3 regions of the Azospira sp. MPR-LB4 genome follow, and region 3 is predicted to be linked to each of the others. Evidence: predicted binding sites of a transcription regulator. Region 3 holds the regulator's gene; each other region holds the start of a gene.

Region 1 (7,674 bases), 1.3 Mb from region 3:
CTGCCGGGTCCAGCCTGGGGCAGGGCTCCCCCAGGGCCAGGGCGAGGGCCTGCAGGTCGCTGCCGGTTTGGCTCACGGGGCATCCAGGGGGCAGCGGCTGTCCCCCTCCTGGAGGCGCGGCCGCAGGGCCGGAGCCCGTTCGCCGAGATCGCGGAATTCCAGGCGCAGTTCGATGCGGCGGCTTTCCTCGGCGCTGGCCTTCTGGAAATTGAAGGAGGAGCCGCCCACCAGGAACAGTTCCCGCACCGTCTGCTGGTCCGTCTCCGAGATGGCGTCGGCGCTGCCTGCCGGGCTGGCGAGGAGGGCGCAGAGGACCCGCTCCGAGCGCTGCAGGCTGAGATTGAGGTTGTACAGGTAGCTGCCCCGGGCATCGGCGAAGCCCTCGACCACGATCTGCTTCAGCCATTTACCGGCCACCGGGTCCCGGGCCAGGGCCAGGATCTTCGGCACCAGTTGCCGCAGCAGGCGGGCCTGCTCGGCGGAGAGCTTGTGGCTGTTGGTGTCGAAGCGGGCCCGTTCGCCGAAGTCCACGGACTGGCCGCGCAGGGTGACGCCGGGGAAGTCCCGGGTCATGTCCCGCACCCGCTGCAGCACCTCCCGGATGTCTTCCTCGCGCCGGGTCTTCTCCCGCTCGCTTTCGGAAATCTCGTGGGTGACCGCCAGTAGGGCCACGGTCATGGCCACCAGGAACAGCACCATGAGGCCCGACATGAGGTCGGAAAAGGAAATCCAGAAGGGCTTTTCCCCTTCCTCGCGGCGGGCGCGGCGCTTGCCGGGCAGGAGTCCGATCATGGCGGCGGTTTAGCCCTTGCCGTCGGCGAGGACGTCGCCCAGGTGTTCGATGGCGTCCTTCAGGTAGCCCACGGCCTCGGCCAGCTCCCGCTGGAACTGGGCGTTGCCGGCCTTGAGGGAACGCTCCACGTTGTCGGCGAAGGCGCCGTGGGCCTTGGCCAGGACCTCGCTGACGCCCTGCAGATAGACGTCGGCCCGCTGCTCGGCCCGGGCGAGGGACTGGGCGGCGCTTTCCAGGCGGCCCACCACCTCGCTGTTGAGGGCGGCCTCCCGCTGGGCCAGGGCCACCGTGCCCTGCACTTCCTGCAGCAGTTCCCGTAGGCTGGCGCCGACCTTGTGCTGCTGTTCCAGCAGCTGGCCGTTGCCGGCGCTGGCGGCGGCCAGGCTGCCGGCGGCGCTCTGGATGGCACGTCCGGCCTCGGCCACGGTCTGGGCGGTGTGGTCGAAGCTGCGCCCGGCGGCGGCGAAACCGCCGCAGGCCAGTTGCACGGCTTCGGCGCCGGCGCTGAGCTGGCCCATGGCCTGGCTGCCGGCCCGGTTGAAGCTGGCGACGCAGCTTTCCAGGGTGGCGGCGGCATTTTTCAGTTCCGTGGTGACGCCCTGCAGATGGCCGGCCACCTTGCCCATGAGCTTGTCGGTCTGCTCCGTCAGGCGCTCCTGCTGGGCCTGCTGGCCGCCGCCGATGGCCTCGGAGACGCCGGCCACCTGCTGGGCGAGCTGGCCGGCCAGCTGGGCCATGGATTCCTGGATGGCTTTTTCCAGACGCTGGCTGCTGGCCTCGAAACGCTGGCCGGTGGCTTCCAGGCTTTGCAGCAGGCGCTCCTGGCGCTGCTCCGCCTCCCGCTCCTGGCGTCCCAGCTGTTCGCCGATCTGCTGACCCACATTGCCCAGCAGGCCGTCCAGGGCCTGGCTGATGCCGCCGGCCACCGCCTTGCCCTGCTGGGCCTCCATCCGTTCCAGGGTCTGGGTCAGGCGCTCCAGGGGCGCGCGGATGCTGTCGCCGACGGCGCCGGCCAGGCCCGCCGTCATGTTCTCCAGCTGGCGCTGGCCGGCCTGTTGCTGCTGCTCCAGCAGGCTGGCCAGGGCCTGGCGCATTTCCGCCACCAGGGCCTGGCGCAGCTGGGCGGCCTGTTGTGCCGCCTGCTGGGCGGCGCCCTCGCTGGCGCCCACCAGGCGGGCCAGGTATTCCTCGCCGATGCCGGTGTCGAAGAGACTGTCGATGAGCTGGTTGAGGCGTTCCACCTGGCGGTAGCGGGCCACCACCAGGGATTTTTCGACCCAGGTGAGGAGCATGGCCAGACCGATGGCGATGGCGGAAATCTTGAAGGCGTGGCCGACGCCCTGGATCAGCTCCCTGAGGCTGCCCCGCACCACGTCGGCGCTGGCGGAAACCTCGAAGTGGGTGAGGCCGACGATGAGGCCGGAAAAGGTGCCGAGGATGCCGATGCCGGTGAGGATGCCCGGCAGGTGCTTGTAGAACTCGGCCCGCAGGGGCGTATCCACCAGGGCCTGTTCGGTGAGGAAGCTTTCCGCCAGGGCCGTGGCGCGCCAGCGGGGGCCGGCCTCGGTGCGGGTCGGGTGCAGGGTCTGGGCGTATTCGCGCCACAGGTGGGCCAGGGGCGGGGCGCCCATGATGTCGCGGCCGATCTGCTGGGGATCGGGGTTGCCGCCGCTCTCCCGCAGCTGCTCCAGCTGCCCGATGGTGCGGCGGAAGAGGCGGCCCAGGCCCAGGGCGGGCAGGACGAAGCGGAAGATGAAACCGGTGCAGATGGCCGCCAGGAGCAGGGCGATGACCAGCATGTGGCCCGGAATGTCGGTGGCGGCGAGGAGGGAAGTGAGGGAGGAAGGCATCGGGCCCGGCGGGTCAGGGTGGTCGGCAAAGGCGGCAACGAGCCCGGATTCTAGCACCCCGGCCCGGCGCTGCTGCCGGTGGCCTCCGCTACCGCAGCGGGGGAGCGGTGCGGGTCCGGGATTGATGCGGGTTTGGGGTGGCTGGAGGCCGGCGCCGTTCCTGGCCTCCAGCCATGGCATGGCCGGGAGGCGCTTGCCGCCTGCCCCGGCGGCAGGGGGTGTCCGAGGTGGTCGTCGCCAGGGCCTGGGTGGGAACTGTTTGCATCTGTCATCTTTGCAGAGTGGAAAGAAAGTTTCCAGGTGTCGGCTTTGTTACGTCGCAAGGTTTACAACTTTATGAAACGCCATTTCACGCGAGTTCCGTAGCTGCTTGATTGTTATGGTTTTGCCCTGTCTGGCACGGTTCTTGTAATCGTCCCACCCCAATAAGGGCGCGGCGATCCCCGCGCAACCATGCAAATAGCCCCGTGGGAACGGGGCAACAGACCGAGGGTGAGGCCATGCAAGAGCAAAAACTCCAGTCCCTGGAAATCCACGAGCACGTCATCGAGGCGGCCAAGCGCCTGGAAATGGGCCGCCGGGAATTCCTCCAGTTCTGTACGGCCATGGCCGCCACCCTGGGCCTGCCGGCCGGGGCCGAGGCCGCGGTGGCCGAGGCGGTGGCGGTGAAGAAGCGCCCCTCCGTCATCTGGCTGCACTTCCAGGAATGCACCGGCTGTACCGAATCCATGCTGCGGGCCGAGCATCCCACCATCGAGAAGCTGATTCTCGACGTCATCTCCCTCGACTACCACGAGACCCTCTTCGCCGCCGCCGGCCACCAGATCGAGGCCGCCAAGCAGGCCGCCATGAAGGCCAACAAGGGCCAGTACCTGCTGGTGGTGGAAGGTGCCATCCCGACCAAGGATGGCGGCATCTACTGCAAGGTGGGCGGCAAGACCGCCATCGACATCGTCAAGGAATGCGCCACCGACGCCGCCGCCATCATCGCCATCGGCTCCTGTGCCTCCTGGGGCGGCATGCCTTCCACCGACCCCAACCCCACCGGGGCCGTGGGGGTGAACAAGATCATCGACAAGCCGGTGGTGACCATTCCCGGCTGTCCGCCCAACCCCTACAACTTCCTTTCCACCGTGGTGCACTTCCTCACCTTCGGCCAGCTGCCGCCGGTGGATGAGCTGGGCCGTCCCAAGTTCGCCTATTCCCGCCTGGTGCACGAGAACTGCGAGCGCCGCGCCCACTTCGACGCCGGCCGCTTCGCCATGGAGTTCGGCGACGAGGGCCACCGCAAGGGCTACTGCCTGTACAAGCTGGGCTGCAAGGGTCCCGAGACCTACGCCAACTGTCCCACCATCCTCTTCGGCGACGCCGGCGCCGGCACCTGGCCCGTGGCCTGCGGCCACCCCTGCATCGGCTGTACGGAGCAGGGCGTGGGCTTCCAGAAACCCATCCACCAGACCGCCAAGGTCATGACCTACGCCCCGCCCGCCTCCTTCCCGCGCATCGTCGAGGAACAGGGCAAGGGCGCCTCCCTCGGGGCCGCCGCCGTGCTGGCTGCCGTGGCCGGGGCCGCCGCCGGGGCCGGGGCCATGGTGGCGAAGAACCTGGGTCTCTCCCACGCCGCCGAGGAGGCCGAGAAGGCCAAGCAGTCTTCCGAACAGAAACCCGCCGAGAAGGTGTGACCATGACTTCCCGTCGCAATTTCCTGAAAGGGACGCTGGCGGGGGGCGCAGCCGCGGCTGCGGTCTCCGTTTCGGTGAGTGGCCCGGCCTGCGCCCGGGACAACAATCCCCAGCCCGAGGGCGCCCTGGGCCTGCTCTACGACGCCACCCTGTGCGTCGGCTGCAAGGCCTGCGTCGCCGCCTGCAAGGAGGTCAATGGCAACCCGGCGGAGTTCTCCACGCCTGAACAGCTGTGGGATACGCCCCTGGATACCACTGCCAAGACCTTCAACGTCATCAAGATGTTCCGCAGCGGCACCATGGAGACGAAGGACGATCCGGACAACGGCTACGCCTTCATGAAGACCTCCTGCCTGCACTGCAACGATCCCTCCTGCGTCTCGGCCTGCCCGGTGTCGGCCATGACCAAGGACCCGGTCACCGGCATCGTCGGCTACGACGCCGACGCCTGCATCGGCTGCCGTTACTGCGTTGCCGCCTGTCCCTTCGGCATTCCCAAGTACGACTACTCCTCCGCCACCGGCAAGATCGGCAAGTGCGAGCTGTGCCGCCACCGCCTGCCGGAAGGCAAGTACGCCGCCTGTGCCGAGGTCTGCCCCACCGGCGCCACCCTCTACGGCAAGGTGTCGGACCTCAAGGCCGAGGCCGAACGCCGCCTCTCCCTCAAGCCCGGCACCAAAACCGTGTTCCAGCGCGGCCAGCTGGGGGGCAAGGACCAGAGCTACGAAAACGTGGTGGGCCATTACGTGCAGCACGTCTATGGCGAGAAGGAAGTGGGCGGCACCCAGGTGATCAAGCTGTCCGCCGTGCCCTTCGAGAAGGTGGGCCACAAGCCCCTGCCCGAGCGTTCCGCCTCCTCCAAGTCGGAAACCCTGCAACACACGCTCTACGGCGGGCTGGTGATGCCCCTGGCGGTGCTCGGCGTGATGACCTATTTCGCCAAGCGCAACGTCAAGCCTGACGACGACGAGCTGTAAGGGAGAGATCGCAATGTCTGCACAACAACACGCTGCACCCACCCCCGTCGGCGGCAAGCTGCTGACCCCGGTGACCCTCACCGCGGCGACCCTGATCGTGGTGGCCCTGGCCATCATCCTGGTCCGTTTCGTCTTCGGCCTGGGCGCCGTCACCAACCTCAACGACGGCTACCCCTGGGGCCTGTGGGTGGTGGGCGACGTGGTCATCGGTTCCGCCTTCGCCTGTGGCGGCTTCTCCGTGGCCATGCTGGTCTACATCTTCAACAGGGGCGAATACCATCCCCTGGTACGCCCGGCCCTGCTGGCCTCCCTCTTCGGCTACACCCTGGCCGGCGTCGGCGTCATCTTCGACCTGGGCCGCTGGTGGAACTTCTGGCACATCCTGACCCCGGGCTACGCCTCGGCCAACTCGGTGATGTTCGAAGTGGCCCTGTGCATTTCCCTCTACATCGTGGTGATGTGGATCGAGTTCTCCCCCACCTTCATGGAAAAGTGGGGCATGCACGAGAAGCGCAAGAAGCTGAACAAGGTGATGTTCTTCTTCATCGCCCTGGGCACCGTACTGCCCATGATGCACCAGTCCTCCCTCGGCTCCCTGCTGGTGGTGATGGGCACCCAGGTGCATCCCCTGTGGCAGTCCATGGCTTTGCCCCTGATCTACCTGCTTTCTGCTATCACCATCGGCTACGCCGTGATTCTCTTTGAATCCTGCATGGCCGCCGCCGGCTTCCGCCGCCAGATGGAGACCCACATCCTGACGCCCCTGTCCAAGGTCATGCTGGGCATGCTGGCGGTGTTCCTGGTGGTGCGGATGGGCGACCTGCTGGTCCGCGGCGCCTTGCCCCGGGCCTTCGAGGGCAGCCTGCAGGCCCTCATGTTCTGGCTCGAGATGGCCTGCTTCATCGCTCCCCTGGCGCTGCTGGGCAAGGAAGCCTCCCGCCGCAACCCGGCCCGACTCTTCGTCGGCGCCGTGCTGCTGATGCTGGGCGGCGTCCTGCTGCGCATCAATTCCTACCTGGTGGGCTACGAGACCGGCGACGGCTGGCACTACTTCCCCTCCGTCCCCGAAATGCTGGTCACCTTCGGCATGTTCGCCATCGAGGTCTTCGGCTACATCGTCATCACCCGCCGCTTCCCGGTCCTGGCCGCGGAAGACGCCGCTGCACACTAAGAATTCAAGGAGAAACCCAAAATGACCAAGCGCGTAACGATCGATCCGGTGACCCGCATCGAAGGCCACCTGCGGGTGGACGTGGAAGTGAATGGCGGCAAGGTGACCAAGGCCTGGTCCTCCGGCCAGATGTGGCGCGGTGTGGAGAACATCCTCATCGGCCGCGACCCCCGCGACGCCTGGGCCATCACCCAGCGCATCTGCGGCGTGTGCACCACCGTCCACGCCATCTGTTCGGTGCGGGCCGTGGAAGATGCGCTGAAGCTGGAAATTCCGGTGAATGCCCAGTACATCCGCAACATGATCATCACCGCCCACAACCTGCACGACTCCATCGTGCACTTCTACCATCTCTCCGCCCTCGACTGGGTGGACGTGGTCTCCGCCCTGCAGGCCGACCCGGACAAGGCTTCCGCCCTGGCCGAGAGCCTCTCGCCGTGGAACCGCAACGGCAAGCACGAGTTCCGCAAGGTCAAGGAAAAGATCGCCGGCTTCGTCAAGACCGGCCAGCTCGGCATCTTCACCAACGGCTACTGGGGCCACCCGGCCATGAAGCTGCCGCCGGAAGTGAACCTGATCGCCGTGGCCCACTACCTGCAGGCCCTGGAAATCCAGCGCTTTGCCTCCAAGATCGTTTCCGTCCTCGGTTCCAAGTCCCCCCACATCCAGAACGTGGCCGTGGGCGGCGTGGCCAACCCCCTGGCGGTGGATTCCCAGTCCGTGCTGACGGTGGAACGCCTGCTGGCGGTGAAGGAATGGATCGAAAAGCTGGACGAGTTCGTCAAGCAGGTGTACCTGCCCGACGTGGCCGTGGTCGGCGCCCATTACCCCGAGTGGACCAAGATCGGTCGCGGCATCGTGGACTACCTGTCCGTGCCCGACCTGCCCCTGGACGGCAAGGGCACCCAGTTCGCCCTGCCCGGCGGCTACATCCAGAACGCCGACCTCGGCACCTTCAAGCCCATCACCCAGTTCGGCGACAAGTACTTCGAGGCCGGCGTCTCCGAGGCCGTCAAGCACGCCTGGTACTCCTACAAGGACGGCGACAACGCCACCCTGCACCCCTACAAGGGCGAGACCACGCCGAACTACACGGACTTCCAGGACGAGGGCAAGTATTCCTGGCTGAAGTCCCCCACCTTCTACGGCAAGCCCGCCCAGGTCGGCCCCCTGTCCCGCATGCTGGCCATGCTGGCCGCCG
Region 2 (7,674 bases), 140 kb from region 3:
GCGGGGCAGGGTGGCGGCCAGGGCGTAGTGGCGCCGCTCCGGGCGGCAGGCGCCGGCGGCGCCGTGCTCCCGGGTGCACACCAGCCAGTTGCCGGCGAGGCGCCAGGCGAACACCGACTGGCCGTAGCAGCGGGCTTCCTGGAAGGCGCCTTCCTCGTCGTCCACGATGGGGGCGGGCACTTCATAGACGTGGTGGTAGAAGCAGTTCTCGCCCCAGCGGTCGAAGCCCATGACCCGCACGCCGCCGGCCTGAAGGTCCGCCTCCCGCTCGAAGCGGATGGGCACCGCGGTGCGCCGCCGGTAGTCCGCCGGCAGGTAGCGTTGCCATTCGCGGCGCCAGGAGGTCTCGTCCCGGGTCAGGTCGGGCAGGCGTTCCACGATTCCTCCTAGCCCAGCTCGGCCAGGCGCTGCCGCGCCGCGGTGAGGGCGGCGTAGGCGTCGTGGGTCTTCTGGGCCGTTTCCATGATGTTTTCCCAGTTCACCGGCAGCTCCTCCGAGAGGTCGTGCAGGTTCATCTTCCAGGTCATGGCCTGGGCCGAGAGCTTCTTGATCTGGGCCTTCAGTTCTTCGGGGTTGTCGCTCATGGGGGATTCCTTAAATCGTGGCCACAGAAGGCACAGAGATCACAGAGGGGAAAACATCGCAGCGGAAACGCCGGGGGGTTTGACGATCCATATTGCCGCCGCTACTGCCCGGAATTCCTCTGTGCTCTCTGTGTCCTCTGTGGCTAAAGCCTTTCAACCGTAATTCGCCACCTCGCCAAAGCGGGCGATCATGGCCACCGCTTCGTTGACGATCTTGTCGCCCTGTTCGGCCAGGGCTTCCAGGGAGTCGAAGCCGAAGCGGTGCACGTCCCGGTGGTACTTGTTGAACACCACCAGGCGGCCGGCGATGAGCACCACGCGGCCGAAGCCCTCGTGGCTCATCTTGATCATGGGGGCGCACATCACCTTGCTCTGGCGCTCGATGGCCAGGCCGATGGCGTTGTAGTACAGCTCCAGGCGCCACAACACTTCCGGGTCCGGGTCGTCGATGATGGGGATGGCCTTGCGGGCCTCCTTGTCCAGCACGTAGGGACCCACCACTTCCACATCGCTCTTGCCGTCCCAGTGGCCGTAGCTGTCCTGGGAACGCAGCTGCTTGACCAGCTCGGAGAGGAAGGGGGAGTCGGCAATGGCAAAAGTTGTGCAGACAGCTGAATCAGACATGGGATTTTTCCTCTTCCAGGGCGTCGTCGAAATTGCGTTCCTGATTCTTCATCAGGGCCTTGCGCAGCCAGGGCGGCGGGGTGCCCTTGAGCACGGCCTGCAGCTTGCCGATGATGGCGGTGATGGGTTCCGGATTGGGCACCTTCACCGGGTGGATCTTCATGTTCACCACCCGGGCTGCCGCCGAGCCGCCAATGGCGGCCACGTACACGATGGCGCAGTCCTGGATGGCTTCCAGCTTGGCTCCCAGCTTGTCCTCGGTGCCGTCCTCCTTCAGGTCTCCCTCGAAGCGGACCACGGTGGCCAGGGTCGAGCTGTCGGCGGTGATGTCGTAGATGGCGATGTTGCGGGCCCAGCCGAAGTGGGCGTCCACCTGTTGCAGGTCCTCGGTGGCGAATGCGACTTTCAGCGGTTTGCTCATGGCGGCACCTTCCTTGGTTGATTCAGTGACAAGCGACAGCCGCCGCACCGTGCGCGCAGCCGGTGCCGCAGCTGGCGGCGGGTTCGGCGGTCGGCCGGAAATCGTCGGGGACGGCTTCGTGCAGGTTTTCAATGAAGACATTGCCCACCTCGAAAATCAGGTTCCGGGTGCCCCGGTAGCCCACGCTCACCTTGTGGGCCGCGCCGAGGCGGTCGAAGGTGGGCAGGCCGGAGCGCCAGAAGGGGATGCCCAGCCGCGCCGCCGCCTGGCGGCCGTGGGCATGGGTGATGAGCAGGTCGGCGCCGACGGCGCCCTGCTCGAAGTCTTCCAGGTCGCCGATCAGAACTTCGTCCGCCGGCACCCGGTTGAGGAGCGGGGATTCGGTGCTGGTGACGGCTACCTGGATTTCCGCCCCCATCTCCGTGAGGAAGGTGGTGAGGGCGTACAGCAGGTCCGGCTCGGCGGCCACCGCCACCTTCTTTTTGCCGAAGTGGAAGTGGCCGTCCAGCATGGCGTCCAGCAGCTGGCTGCGCTGGCGCTTGAAGCGGGGAGGCACCTCGGTGTTGGCGATGCGGGAGAGCAGGGCCAGGAAGTCGTCGCAGGGCTTCAGACCGGTGAGCCGGTCGAAGACGGTGTAGGGCACGCCGGCGATGTCCTTCAGCTTTGCCGCCGCCGCCCGGCCCTGTTCGCCGATGACCAGGGTGTAGGCCGACTCGCCCATGCTGCGCAGTTCGTCGAGCCGGGTGCCGCCCAGGGTGGTGGGCAGGAAGGTCTCGGGAATGTGGCCGTCCATGGAGCCGGAGAGGTCGGGCAGCACCACCGGGGTGAGGCCGAAGGCTTCGACCATCTCCTTCACCTCCTCGATGTCGCCGGGGGTGAGGTGGCAGCCGGGCAGGATGTTCACCTGCCAGGGCCGGCGCACATTCGACGGTTTGGCGATGGTCTCCACCATGCGCAGCACCGCCTTGCCCCAGCCGTCCTGGAAGGCGCCGGCGAAGTCCGGGGTGGAGACGAACACCACCTCCATGTCCGCCAGTTCCGGGTGCTTCTGCCGGATCAGCTGGAGGAAACCGTCCACGTCGTCGCCCTTGGCTTCGGTGATGCCGGTGGAGATGAGGCCCACCAGGGCCGGGGCAGCCCGCTTGTGGATATTCACCAGGGCCTGCTCCACGTTCTCCAGGCCGCCGAGGATGGTGGTGACCTCGTTCATGGCCGTGGTCTGCAGGGGAATGGTCTCGCGGAAGTGCTTGACGAAGAGCACCAGGCCGAAGGCGGTGCAGCCCTGGGAGCCGTGCAGCAGGGGCAGGGCCTGGTCCATGCCGAGGAAGGCCAGGGCGGCGCCGATGGGCTGGCTCATTTTCAGCGGATTGACGGCGCAGGCCTTCCTGCTGTGCTTGACCTCAGCCATGGCACACCTCGCCTGCGCACTCTTCCTGATTACAGGACTGCCATTCTTCGAGGTCCTGTTCCCAGTCGGGCCGCTCCCAGGGGGCCGGCTGGCGTACCTGCTGCCACACCGGGTTGTAGAGGGCCTTGTCGATCTCATCCACCAGATTGACGATACCGTCGTAGCCGGCCAGGGCGTGGTGCCGCTCCTGGTTGATCTCCACCCAGGGGGTCTTGGCCTTCAGCGCCACGAACTGGGAGCGGCCGCCGGAGAGCATCACGTCGGCCTGGGAGTCCCTGAGCATCCGGTACATCTCCCGGGGCGGCAGCTCGTCGAACATGTGGGCGTCGGTGCCCATGATTTCCTTCACCTTCTCCCGGTCGTTGGCGGTGGTCTTGCGCATGGAGGTGCCGACGATTTCCATGCCCACTTCCTGCAGGGCCGCGACCACGGACCAGGACTTCACCCCGCCGGTGAACAGCAGCACCCGCTTGCCCTTCAGGCGCGCCTTGTAGGGCTCCAGTCGGGCCCAGGCCTTGGCCTCCTCCCGGGCGATGAGGGCCTCGGCCCGTTCCGGCAGATCCGCCGGGCCGCCCTGGCGCACCAGCAGGGCGCTGATCTTGCGCAGGGCGTCGGACATGTCGGAGACGCCGTAGAAGCTGCCCTCGAAGAAGGGGATGCCGTAGCGTTCTTCCATCTTGCGCGCCACGTTGATCAGGGCCTGGGAGCACAGCATGATGGCGGCCCGCGCCTTGTGGGCCGTGGCGATGTCGTTGTAACGGCCGTCGCCGGAGATGGTGGCGAGGATGCGGATGCCCAGCTCGTCGAAGAGGGGCTTCACCTGCCACAACTCCCCCACCACGTTGTATTCGCCGATCAGGTTGATGTCGCAGGGGGTGGTGTACTCGGGCTCCCGGGTGCCGATGACGTAGTCCAGCAGGGCCTCGCCGCCCAGCTTGTTGCCCAGGTTTTTGCTGCCGACGAAGCCGGGGGCGTTCACCGGGATCACCGGCTTGCCGAACTTGGCGGCGGCGGCCTTGCACACCGCCTCGATGTCGTCGCCGATCATGGCCGGCAGGCAGGTCTGGTACACGAAGACCGCCGGCGGGTCGTACTTGTCGATGATTTCCTTGATGGCCCGATAGAGCTTCTTCTCGCCGCCGTACACCACGTCCATCTCGTTCATGTCGGTGGTGAAGCCGGTGCGGTAGATATGGGAGCCGGAGGAGAGGGTATGGCGCGAATCCCAGGAATTGCCTTCGCAGGCGATGGGGCCGTGTACCAGATGGGCCACGTCCACGATGGGCTGCAGGGCGATCTTGGCCCCGTCGAAGGCACAGCCGCCGGCAGCGGCGCCCGGAGTGAGCTGCTTCTTGCAGCCCGCCTTGCGTTCCTTCTCGCCCTTGGCCTGGTTGGTGGCGCAACCCGGCTCTTCCAGGACACTGGCCACCTTCTGTTGCAACGCGCTCATGTCGGCTCTCCTACAATTTTTCTTTTGTGAGCCTTAAGTAGCAGGTTTGGTGCCAGTGCCCGGCACTGCCCCAAAGTGCTTGTTTTTGCTGCCTCGTCAGGGCCGTGGCGGCGCCATGGGGCACCGTCCTGTCGGTTTCGCGACAGCCCCGGGGGGCCTCTTGTTGCACTTGGCACCAGACCGGCCGGACCGGGGGCCAGCCTTTATGCCGGCCCCTGCTCGCGGTATATTTGCCCGCCTATGACTGACATTCGCCCTGCCATCGTCCTGCTTTCCGGCGGCCTGGACTCCGCCACCTGCCTGGCCATCGCCAAGAGCGAAGGCTTTGCCCCCTATTGCCTGTCCTTCGACTACGGCCAGCGCCACAAGGCCGAGCTGCAGGCCGCCGCCCGGGTGGCGGCCGCCCTCGGCGCCAAGGAGCACCGCGTGGTGCGCCTGGACATCGGCCAGTTCGGCGGCTCCGCCCTCACCGACAGTTCCATTGCCGTGCCCGTCGAGGGCGTCCAGGCCGGCGGCATCCCCGTCACCTATGTGCCGGCCCGCAACACCGTCATGCTCTCCTTCGCCCTGGCCTGGGCCGAGGTGCTGGGGGCCAAGGACATATTCGTCGGTGTGAATGCCGTGGATTATTCCGGCTACCCGGACTGCCGCCCCGAATTCATCGCCGCCTTCGAACGCATGGCCAATCTGGCCACCAAGGCCGGGGTGGAAGGGGCCGAGCTGCATGTGCATGCGCCCCTGATCGACCTCACCAAGGCCCAGATCATCCAGCGCGGCACCGCCCTCGGTGTCGATTACGGCATCACCGTCTCCTGCTACCAGGCCGACGACGAGGGCCGGGCCTGCGGCGTCTGCGATTCCTGCCGCCTGCGGGCCGAAGGCTTCCGCGCCGCCGGCCTGGCCGATCCCACGCCCTACCGTAGCGCCTGATGGACAGCCTGCCCGATCTGTCGCCCCTGCTGTGGCTGGCCGCCGGCCTCGGCGGCCTCTTCGGCGCCGTCGCTCAGCGCACCTGCTTCTGCACCATGGGCGCGGTGTCCGACATCGTGAACATGGGGGACTGGAACCGCATGGGCATGTGGCTGCTGGCCATGGGCACGGCGGTGCTGGGTACTGCCGGCCTGCAGCTGGCGGGCCTCATCGACGTGGCCAATTCCATCTACACCGCCCCCCGCCTGCTGTGGGCGTCCCACCTGGTGGGCGGCCTGCTGTTCGGCATCGGCATGGTGCTGGCCTCGGGCTGCGGCGCCAAGACCCTGGTGCGCCTGGGGGGCGGCAATCTCAAGTCCCTGGTGGTGTTCCTGGTCATGGGCCTCACCGCCCTGGCCACCCTCAAGGGCCTGCCGGCCCTGCTGCGGGTCGGCCTGCTGGATGTCCTGGCCGTGGATCTGTCCGCCCCGGGCCAGGACCTGCCCCGGCTGCTGCAGCCTCTCCTGGGGCTGCCGCCGGCCACGGCGTCGGCCCTGGTGGCCGGCAGCGTCGGCGGCCTGCTGCTGGCGGCGCCCCTGCTGCGCGCCGACTTCCGCCAGGCCGAGTACATCCTCGGCGGTCTGGCCATCGGCGCCGCCGTGGTGGGCGGCTGGTTCCTCAGCGGCCATCTGGCCTTCGTCGCCGAACATCCCGACACCCTGCAGCCGGCTTTCCTTGGCACCAACAGCGGCCGCATGGAGTCCCTCACCTTCGTCGCCCCGCCGGCCTACGCCCTGGAACTGTTCGCCACCTGGAGCGACGCCAGCCGCAAGCTGACCCTGGGCATCGCCACGGTGCTCGGCGTCGTCGCCGGTTCCGCCCTGGTGGCCCTGTCCCGCCGCAGCTTCCGCTGGGAAGGCTTCCGCGATGCGGAAGACACGGCCAGCCACCTCATCGGTGCTGTCCTCATGGGCTTCGGTGGCGTCACCGCCCTCGGCTGCACCGTGGGCCAGGGCCTCTCCGGCATCTCCACCCTGGCCCTGGGCAGCCTCATCACCACCCTGTCCATCATTGCCGGCGCCTGGCTGGCCCTGCGCCTGCAGTACCGGCGCATGCTCAACGAATAGCCCGCCCGCCCGCATCAATCCCGGGTTTGACAGGCCCCGGGGGGCCCCCTATAATTCGCGCTCCGTTTTTGCGGGTCGGTAGCTCAGTCGGTAGAGCAGCGGACTTTTAATCCGTTGGTCGCGAGTTCGAATCTCGCCCGACCCACCAGCCTCTGGAAAAAAGAGGTGTACAAACGGAAGTAGGGCGGCTATAATGCGCCCCTCATTCGGGTTGTTAGCTCAGTTGGTAGAGCAGCGGACTCTTAATCCGTAGGTCGAGTGTTCGAGCCACTCACAACCCACCAGATTCAGGTAAAACGGCCTCCGCTAGGGGGCCGTTTTATTTTGCAGGGCTGCCGTTTTCTCGCTGGCGGCTCGAATGTGTGGCCCATGTAGCTCAGTGGCAGAGCACTCCCTTGGTAAGGGAGAGGTCGGCAGTTCAATCCTGCCCATGGGCACCATCCTTTCCGGTGGCGCCAAGCCGTCCGCAGCGCGCCCCGTCCGGGGCTATTTTTTTGTCTTGAGCCGGTGCAGGTTTTCTCTCCAGGGGAAGTCATGAAGATGATTGCGCGGAGTTGCTCTGTCCTGTTGTGCCTGTTCGCCTTCCTGGCGGCGCCGGCCTTTGCCAATGAAGGCGGCGGCGGGGCGGCGGCGGAGCCCCTGCGTTTCGTCGTCAATCTGGCCGGCAGCGGCCGCATCCTGCAGGTGGACATGGTGTTCGAGGTGGCCCACGCCGAGGTGGATGGGACTCTCAAGGCCATCCGTCCCAAGGTGCAGCACAAGCTCATCATCCTGCTCTCCTCCGAGCAGCCGGAACAGCTGCTGACCCTGGAGGGCAAGAAGGCCCTGGCGGAAAGCATCCGCGACGTCCTCAACAAACTCCTCGACGAGACGCCCAAGAGCGGCGTCAAGGAAGTGCTGTTCACCAACTTCATCATCCAGTAGGCGAGTCCGCCTTCCTGATCGCCAGGGCCGCTACAGGCGGTGCCGGGCGGCAAGAAAAAAGCCCCGGGGCCTTGCGGCCGGCGGGGCTTTTCTTTTTGGCCGGGGCTGGCCCGGCCGTTGCGACTCAGCGCTGCTTCTTGGCATCCACCACGGCCAGGGCCGTCATGTTCACCAGGCGGCGCACGGTGGCGGTGGCGGTCAGCACGTGCACCGGCTTGGCCACACCC
Region 3 (7,674 bases):
TTGCCCAGTCTGGGCGGCATAGCCTCGGCCATAGCGGCTCTCCCGGCGGCAGGTTATTTGTACTTGCTGTCGATTTCCCAGACGTTCTTCTGCACCAGGCGCTGCACCATGCTGTCCAGGGTGAGGCCGCCGGAGGCGCCGGAGGAAACGCCCATCACCGACGAGCCCTTGGCTCCCAGCTCCATCTTCTCTTCGGTATAGCCGGTGGCCACCTGTTCGGTGGTGTTGGCGTCGATGATCTTGTAGCGCATGCCGATGATCCACACCCCGGTGTTTTCCTGGGTCTGCACCGAACCGACCACCGTCTCGCCGACGGCACCGGCCTGGGCCCCGCCCATGGAGCCGGAGAAGGCGCCGAAGACGCCCAGCAGCTTGCCCACGGCACGGCCGTCGAAGCCCTGCTGGGCCTGGGCCACCTGCTCGGCCTTGAGGATGTCGAACTTGACCACGTACTTGGTGGTCTTGAACTTGCCCTTCTGCAGCAGCTTGCGGGCGGCGCTGGGGTCGCCCATGGTGTAGGCCAGGGTGAACTCGTTGAGCAGGGGCCCCATGTCGGAGCGTTCGAGGATCTTGAAGTTGGCCTTGCCCAGTTCCAGTTCGGCGTAGTCGGCGATGTTGTTGGGGCCGTACTTCTGGGTGAAGGAGGCGTTGTTGGACTTCACCTCCCCCGGGATGACCACCAGGGCCGGGCCCTTCTTCGCCGCATTGGCGTACTCCACCGGCTTGTACATGGCCTTGTCGGCCATTTCGTTGGCCTGCTTGGAGGTGTCGCTGCCGGCGGTAGGCGACGGGCTCTCGAAAACCGGCTGGGCGAAGGCCGAACCGGCAAAAGCCAGGGCCAGGGCAATGGGGGCGATTTGCTGACGCATGGAAGACTCCGTAGGTTTATTTTTTTGGTTTGCCGGCAGCCCGGCAGTAATCGTTGTAGAGCTTGGCCACCACCTCTTCGGCCTGCTCATTGACCAGCTCCAGGACCATGCCGGCGGTGTCGCTGCCGGAATAGGATTCGGCCTTGGCCGTGGCGGTGGAGATGGTGCGGCCGTCCGCCGCCGCCAGGGTGAAATGCATGGTGACATAGACCTCGGGCAGACGCACCACCGGGTTGTAGGCGGTGCGGGTGGAAACCCCGCCCTTGAGCACGAAGGCAGCACCCAGCTTGCTGGAGGCGGCCAATGCCGCGTCCGGGTCGTTGCGGAAGTAGGCCTCCATTTCGGCCTGGGCAATGCGGGCCCGCTGCTCCTCGGCGGTGTAGGTCTTCAGGCCAAGAGCCTTCAGCTTCTGGTTGATTACGGCGGCGTGGCGGCCGTATTTGCTGCCCTGCAACTGATAGCCATCGGCCGTCTGGTCGGCCAGGGCCACCAGGATGCCCTGGTTGCGCAACGCCGCCTTGCAGGGAGCGGCCAGATTCTGGGCGATGCGACCGCGGCGCCCCTCGTCCTCGGCAGCGTCCTGCTTCTCCTCCTCGGAAAAACTGAAGGCCCGGGCACCGCCGGTCGCCGCCAGCAGCAGGCCGCAGCAGAGCAGGCGGGAAGCGGCACGCAGAAGGGCTGGCTGCATCTCGGGCTCCAGGGAAATGCCCGGCGTCGGGGCGGTATTGGGGGAATGGGGCAGGCCATTCTGTCAAAAAAAATGCCAGCCTTCAATCGGCTGGCATTTTTGCGGGAAGTCCGCCCCGGGCTTACTTGGCAGCCTGGCTGTCGGCTTCGCACTTCTTGATGAAGGAGGCCTTGGCAGCACCGGCCAGTTTCTTCTCCGCGGCCTTGGACTGGCACTCCGCATTGGCGGCGGGAGCGTCGGCGGTCTTGCCGGAGAGGCAGGTCTTCATGAAGCCCTTGCGCTCGTCGCCCTTGAGGCCTTTCTCGCCGGCCTCCTTGTTGCAGTTCTTCATGCGCTCCTGCTGGGGCGTCGGCGCTTTGGCCGCGTCAGCGGCGCCGGCAATGGGAGCCAGGCCGATACAGGCCAGGGAACACAGGGCAAGCAGCATCTTTTTCATGGTGTCTCCGTCAGTGGTCAGGCAGGGATCACCACTATGCGTTCGTCAAATATCGTCGTCAAGCAGCAGCTTCTGCTGCCGGGTGATGAATTCCTGCATGTTGTCGATGCCGCGCAGCTGCAGGATGCTGTTGCGCACCGCCGCCTCCAGCAGCACCGCCAGGTTGCGCCCGGCGGCCACCGGAATGACCACCTTGCGCACGGCCACGCCGAGGATCTCCTGGGTCTGGGCATCCAGGGGCAGGCGCGGCGCATCCACCCCGGCCACCGGCTTCTGCAGGTGCACGATCAGCTTGAGCTTCATTTTCCGCCGGGAGGCGGTCTCGCCGAAGATGGTGCGGATGTTTAGCAGGCCCAGGCCCCGCACTTCGAGGAAGTCCCGCAGCATGCCCGGGCAACGGCCCTCGATGGTGGCGGGGGCGATGCGAGCCAGTTCCACCACGTCGTCGGCGACCAGGCCGTGGCCCCGGGAAATCAGTTCCAGGGCCAGTTCAGACTTGCCGACGCCGGAATCGCCGGTGATGAGGACGCCCATGCCCAGCACGTCCATGAAGACGCCATGCACCGACACCGTGTCCGCCAGGCGGCGGGAGAGGTAGATGCGCAGCAGGTCGATCACGGCCGAGCAGGGTTTGGCGGTGGTGAACAGGGGAGTGCCGGTGCTCTCGCAGCCCTCCAGCACGGCCGGCAGCACTTCCAGGCCCTCGGCGACGATGACGGCAGGAGGCTGGGCGGCGAAGATTTCGTTCATCTGCGCCTTGAGGCGCTCAGGATTGACCCGGCTCAGCCACTGGTACTCGGCGGCGCCGATGACCTGCAGGCGTTCCGGGTGGATCAGGTTGAGGTGGCCGACCACGTCGGCGCCGTAGTTGCCCCGCTCCCGGATCTCGATGGAGCGTTCGGCACCCTGGGCCGCGACCCAGGTCAGGGACAGCTTGTCCTGGTGGTCCTCAAACAGCTGGCTGATGGAGATTTGCCGCATGGTTCCCCCAGTCGGTGAACAGGCGGTGGGCGTCGTCGGTGTTGTCGCAGGCGCCCAGGGCCTCGCGGAAGGCCCGGTCGGAGAAACGCTGGGCCAGCTCGGAAAGAATCTGCAGATGCTGCTCGGTGGCCTGTTCCGGCACCAGCAGCACGAACATCAGGCCGACGGGCTTGCCGTCGGGGGAATCGAAAGGCACCGGGGCGGACAGGCGCATGAAGGCGCCGGCGGCTTCCTTGAGCCCCTTGATGCGGCCGTGGGGAATGGCAACCCCCTGGCCCAGGCCGGTGGAACCGAGTTTTTCCCGGGCGAAGAGGCTGTCGAAAACCGTGGCCCGGGCGATGCCCAGGTTGTTCTCGAACAGCAGTCCGGCCTGCTCGAATGCCCGCTTCTTGCTGCTGGCTTCGAGGTCCAGCAGGATGTGGGCGGGAGGGAGGAGTTTGGCGATCAGATCCATGGGGCGGGAACCTTCCCCGAACAGCGGGATGGCGGCGGCAGGGCCGGTTGGAGACTGGGATTCAGGCAGGATACCTGGCGAAAAGTGGCGGGATCATAACGGAAAACGACCCCGCCGCCTATGCCTTTCGTCCCAGTCCCGGAGAGGGAATCAGATCACTCTTCGATGTGATTCTTGATGGTGTCGCGGTGGTGATCCTGGGCCTTCTGCTTGTACTTCTGCACCTGGCGGTCCAGCTTGTCGATCAGGGTGTCCACGGCGGCATACAGGTCGGCATCCTCGGCATCCACGTGGATGTCCTTGCCGGGCACGCGCACGGTGACTTCAGCCTTCTGCTTCAGCTTTTCCACGGTGAGGATGACGTTGACGTCGATGACGCTGTCGAAGTGACGCGTAACCCGCTCCAGCTTGGCAGTGACGTAGTCGCGGATCGCCGGGGTGACTTCCAGGTGATGTCCGGTGATGTGCAGGTTCATGGCTCGCTCCTTTTTTAGATGGACTTGCGTAGGTTGGCCGGCGAAATGTTGAGCGCTTCTCTGTATTTTGCAATGGTTCGACGCGCCACAACAATGCCTTGTTGGCCAAGAATTTCGGATATTTGACTGTCCGAAAGGGGTTTTCTGGGGTCTTCGGCCGCCACCAGCTGCTTGATCAGGGCCCGGATGGCGGTGGCCGAACAGGCGCCCCCCGTATCCGTGGCCACATGGCTGCCGAAGAAATACTTGAGTTCGAAAATGCCCCGGGGGGTGGCCATGTACTTCTGGGTGGTCACCCGGGAGACGGTGGATTCGTGCAGGCCCAGGGTTTCGGCGATTTCCCGCAGCACCAGGGGACGCATGGCCACCTCGCCGTGTTCGAAGAACTGGCGCTGGCGGTCCAGGATGGCCTGGGACACGCGCAGGATGGTGTCGAAACGCTGCTGCACGTTCTTGATCAGCCAGCGGGCCTCCTGCAGCTGGCCGGAGAGGCTGGAGCCGCGCTGCTTGGAGAGGATCTCGGCGTAGAGCCGGTTGATGCGTAGGCGCGGGTAGGCGTCCGGATTGATGCTGGCGGTCCACTGGTTGCGCACCTTCTTCACCACCACGTCCGGGGTGATGTAGCGGGCATCCAGGGGCGCGTACTGGGCGCCGGGCCGGGGGTTGAGGCTCTTCACCAGGTTGGTGACGGCGCGCAGGCGCTCGTCGTCGCAGCCCAGCAGCTTCTTCAGCTTGGTGAAGTCCCGGCCGGCCAGCAGTTCCAGATGATGGCGCACCAGCTTCAAGGCCTGGTCCCGCACCTCGTCGGCCGGCAGGGCTTCCAGCTGCAGGGCCAGGCATTCGCCCGGAGTACGGGCGCCGACACCGGTCGGGTCCAGGTGCTGCAGGTGGCGCAGGGCGATCTGCAGGTCGTCCAGGTCGATTTCCAGCTCTTCCGGCAGGGCTTCCTGCAGCTCCTCCAGGGGCTGGGTCAGGTAGCCGTCCTCGTCCAGCGCCTCGATGAGGAAGCTGACCAGCTGCCGGTCCCGCTCGGAGAGCTGCATCAGGCCCAGCTGCCAGTTGAGGTGGTCGCGCAGGGAGGTGTTGGCGGCCTGCACTTCCTGGAAGTCGGAATCCTCGTCTTCGTCGCGGGAGGCGGAAGGGTAGCTGCCTTCGGCAAACCAGTCCTCGCCTTCGCCCAGGCTGTCCCGGCTGTCGTCCCGGACTTCTTCGGGGCCATGACTGTCGGCGCCTTCACCGGATTCGCCGCTATCGCCTTCCCGCGGGCCTTCGGCAGCGGCCTCGGCCGTACTGCCGGCGTATTCGCCTTCGCTCCCGCTGTAGGAGGGCTCGTAGTTCTCGTCCTCCCGCTCCAGCAGGGGGTTTTCCAGCAGATACTTCTCCAACTCTTGCTCCAGCTCGAGCGTCGACAGTTGCAGCAGCCGGATGGACTGCTGCAGCTGTGGCGTCAGGGCCAGGTGCTGCGAGAGTTTGAGTTGGAGGGTTGGTTTCATGGACCCGGGGCCGAAGGGGCCGGCGGCAATGAGCGGGTTGAGGGAAAGACTCGGAGACTGGGCTCGTCAGAGACGGAAGCTCTCGCCCAGATATACTTTTCGGACGTCTTCATTATAAACGATCTCATCCGGGCGGCCAGACGCCAGCACCCGGCCCTCATTGATGATGTAGGCCCGGTCGCAGATGCCCAGGGTCTCACGCACGTTGTGGTCGGTGATGAGCACGCCGATGCTGCGGTCCTTGAGGAAACGGATGATCTTCTGGATTTCCAGCACGGCGATGGGGTCCACGCCGGCGAAGGGCTCATCCAGCAGGATGAAACGGGGAGAGGTGGCCAGGGCCCGGGCGATTTCCACCCGGCGGCGCTCGCCACCGGACAGGGCGGCGGCATTGGAAGCGCGGATGTGGCCGATGTGCAGCTCTTCCAGCAGTTCCTCCAGGCGCAGGTCGATCTCGTGCTTGGGCAGCTTCTGCAGTTCCAGCACGGCGCGGATGTTCTCCTCCACGTTGAGCTTGCGGAAGACGGAAGCCTCCTGGGGCAGGTAGGAAATGCCCAGATGGGCCCGCTTGTGGATGGGGAAGTGGGTCACTTCCTGATTCTGCAGCTGGATGGAGCCGCCGTCGGAGGGCACCAGGCCGACGATCATGTAGAAACAGGTGGTCTTGCCGGCACCGTTGGGGCCCAGCAGGCCCACCACCTCACCGCTGCCCACCTCGAAGGACACGTCATGCACCACGGTGCGGGACTTGTAGCGCTTTTTCAGGTTGTTGGCGGAAAGCTTGGCGATGAGGTCGGGGTTCTGCTCGGACATGGGCTATCGGATTCTATGAATGCGGGGGCGTAAAGGCATTGTGCCAGAGGTGTCGCCCGGGGGTTCTACCAGTCGCTGCCGGACTCGTCGTCCCAGCCGCCCTGCAGCACCTGGCGGACGGTGGCGGCGGCAAAGCCGCGGCTGAGGAGGAAGCGGGTCTGTTTGGCCCGCTCGGCCAGATCGGCGGGCAGGGCGGCGAATTTCTTCTGCCACACCTGGCGCGCCCGTTCCAGCTCGCTGCCGCCCTGGGCCAGGGCCGCGGCGACGGTTTCCTCGGCCACGCCCTTCTGCCGCAGTTCCTGGGCCAGCCGGGCATCGCCGTAGCGGCGGGCGCGGATGGCGACCCTTTCACTGGCATAGCGGGCATCGGAAAGCTGGCGGCGGGCCGCCAGGTCGTCCAGCAGGGCCTCCAGCTCAGCCTCGGATTCTGCGTGGGGCGCCAGCTTGCGGGCCAGTTCGGCCCGGCTGTACTCCCGCCGCGCCAGCAGCCCCAGGGCCCGCTGGCGCAGGCTCGGGGTCATTCCCCGGCAGCGGCCGCCGGGGCGGGGTTGGCCACGCCCAGGGCTTCCCGGATCTTGCCTTCGATTTCCTGGGCAATGGCCGGGTTGGCCTTGAGGAATTCCCGGGAGTTGTCCTTGCCCTGGCCGATTTTCTCGCCCTTGTAGGAATACCAGGCGCCGGACTTCTCGATCAGCTTGTTGGCCACCCCCAGTTCGATGATCTCGCCCTCGCGGGAGATGCCTTCGCCGTAGAGGATGTCGAACAGGGCTTCGCGGAAGGGCGGGGAGACCTTGTTCTTCACCACCTTGACGCGGGTTTCGTTGCCGATCACCTCGTCACCCTTCTTGATGCCGCCGATACGGCGGATATCCAGGCGCACGGAGGCGTAGAACTTGAGCGCGTTGCCGCCGGTGGTGGTTTCCGGGGAACCGAACATCACCCCGATCTTCATGCGGATCTGGTTGATGAAGATGACCAGGGTATTGGTCTTCTTGATGTTGGCGGTGAGCTTGCGCAGGGCCTGGCTCATCAGGCGGGCGTGCAGGCCCATCATGGAATCGCCCATCTCGCCTTCGATTTCGGCCTTGGGGGTGAGGGCGGCCACGGAGTCCACCACGATCACGTCCACACCGCCGGAACGCACCAGCATGTCGGCGATTTCCAGGGCCTGTTCGCCGTTGTCCGGCTGGGAGATGAGCAGCTCGCCGATGTTCACGCCCAGCTTCTGGGCGTACTGGGGATCGAGGGCGTGTTCCGCGTCGATGAAGGCGGCGGTGCCGCCCAGCTTCTGCATCTCGGCGACGACCTGCAGGGTCAGGGTGGTCTTGCCGGAGGATTCCGGACCGTAGATTTCCACCACCCGGCCCCGGGGCAGGCCGCCCACGCCGAGGGCCACGTCCAGGCCCAGGGAGCCGGTGGACACCACGTCCACGCCCTTGTCCACTTCGGTCTCGCCCATCTTCA

The links. The regulator sigma-54, encoded in region 3, starts transcription at its own class of promoters, with help from an activator protein. The targets are predictions, from matches to a motif close to TGGCACGCTTNCTGCTNA.
Region 1: the regulator sigma-54 is predicted to act here: its motif matches at 3,039-3,056, upstream of AC3QLZ_RS04050 (hydrogenase small subunit).
Region 2: the regulator sigma-54 is predicted to act here: its motif matches at 4,525-4,542, upstream of nifE (nitrogenase iron-molybdenum cofactor biosynthesis protein NifE).

What each region holds. Positions count from the first base shown of each region.
Region 1 covers NZ_CM179521.1:891,934-899,607, reverse strand. The annotation lists gene AC3QLZ_RS04065 (hypothetical protein) at 1-76, opposite strand, end outside; gene AC3QLZ_RS04060 (OmpA family protein) at 73-792, opposite strand; gene AC3QLZ_RS04055 (hypothetical protein) at 802-2,643, opposite strand; gene AC3QLZ_RS04050 (hydrogenase small subunit) at 3,144-4,325, shown strand; gene hybA (hydrogenase 2 operon protein HybA) at 4,328-5,302, shown strand; gene hybB (Ni/Fe-hydrogenase cytochrome b subunit) at 5,316-6,473, shown strand; gene AC3QLZ_RS04035 (nickel-dependent hydrogenase large subunit) at 6,495-7,674, shown strand, end outside.
Region 2 covers NZ_CM179521.1:2,046,464-2,054,137, reverse strand. The annotation lists gene AC3QLZ_RS09650 (hypothetical protein) at 1-378, opposite strand, end outside; gene AC3QLZ_RS09645 (CCE_0567 family metalloprotein) at 387-584, opposite strand; gene AC3QLZ_RS09640 (NifX-associated nitrogen fixation protein) at 738-1,208, opposite strand; gene nifX (nitrogen fixation protein NifX) at 1,201-1,629, opposite strand; gene nifN (nitrogenase iron-molybdenum cofactor biosynthesis protein NifN) at 1,652-3,037, opposite strand; gene nifE (nitrogenase iron-molybdenum cofactor biosynthesis protein NifE) at 3,030-4,487, opposite strand; gene queC (7-cyano-7-deazaguanine synthase QueC) at 4,728-5,417, shown strand; gene AC3QLZ_RS09615 (YeeE/YedE family protein) at 5,417-6,523, shown strand; tRNA gene AC3QLZ_RS09610 (tRNA-Lys) at 6,596-6,671, shown strand; tRNA gene AC3QLZ_RS09605 (tRNA-Lys) at 6,732-6,807, shown strand; tRNA gene AC3QLZ_RS09600 (tRNA-Thr) at 6,889-6,963, shown strand; gene AC3QLZ_RS09595 (flagellar basal body-associated FliL family protein) at 7,058-7,447, shown strand; gene AC3QLZ_RS09590 (NADP-dependent malic enzyme) at 7,572-7,674, opposite strand, start outside.
Region 3 covers NZ_CM179521.1:2,191,206-2,198,879, forward strand. The annotation lists gene AC3QLZ_RS10365 (serine/threonine-protein kinase) at 1-32, opposite strand, end outside; gene AC3QLZ_RS10370 (hypothetical protein) at 54-869, opposite strand; gene AC3QLZ_RS10375 (hypothetical protein) at 886-1,557, opposite strand; gene AC3QLZ_RS10380 (PsiF family protein) at 1,679-1,993, opposite strand; gene hprK (HPr(Ser) kinase/phosphatase) at 2,039-2,974, opposite strand; gene ptsN (PTS IIA-like nitrogen regulatory protein PtsN) at 2,943-3,428, opposite strand; gene hpf (ribosome hibernation-promoting factor, HPF/YfiA family) at 3,584-3,904, opposite strand; gene AC3QLZ_RS10400 (RNA polymerase factor sigma-54) at 3,919-5,397, opposite strand; gene lptB (LPS export ABC transporter ATP-binding protein) at 5,464-6,210, opposite strand; gene recX (recombination regulator RecX) at 6,276-6,731, opposite strand; gene recA (recombinase RecA) at 6,728-7,674, opposite strand, start outside.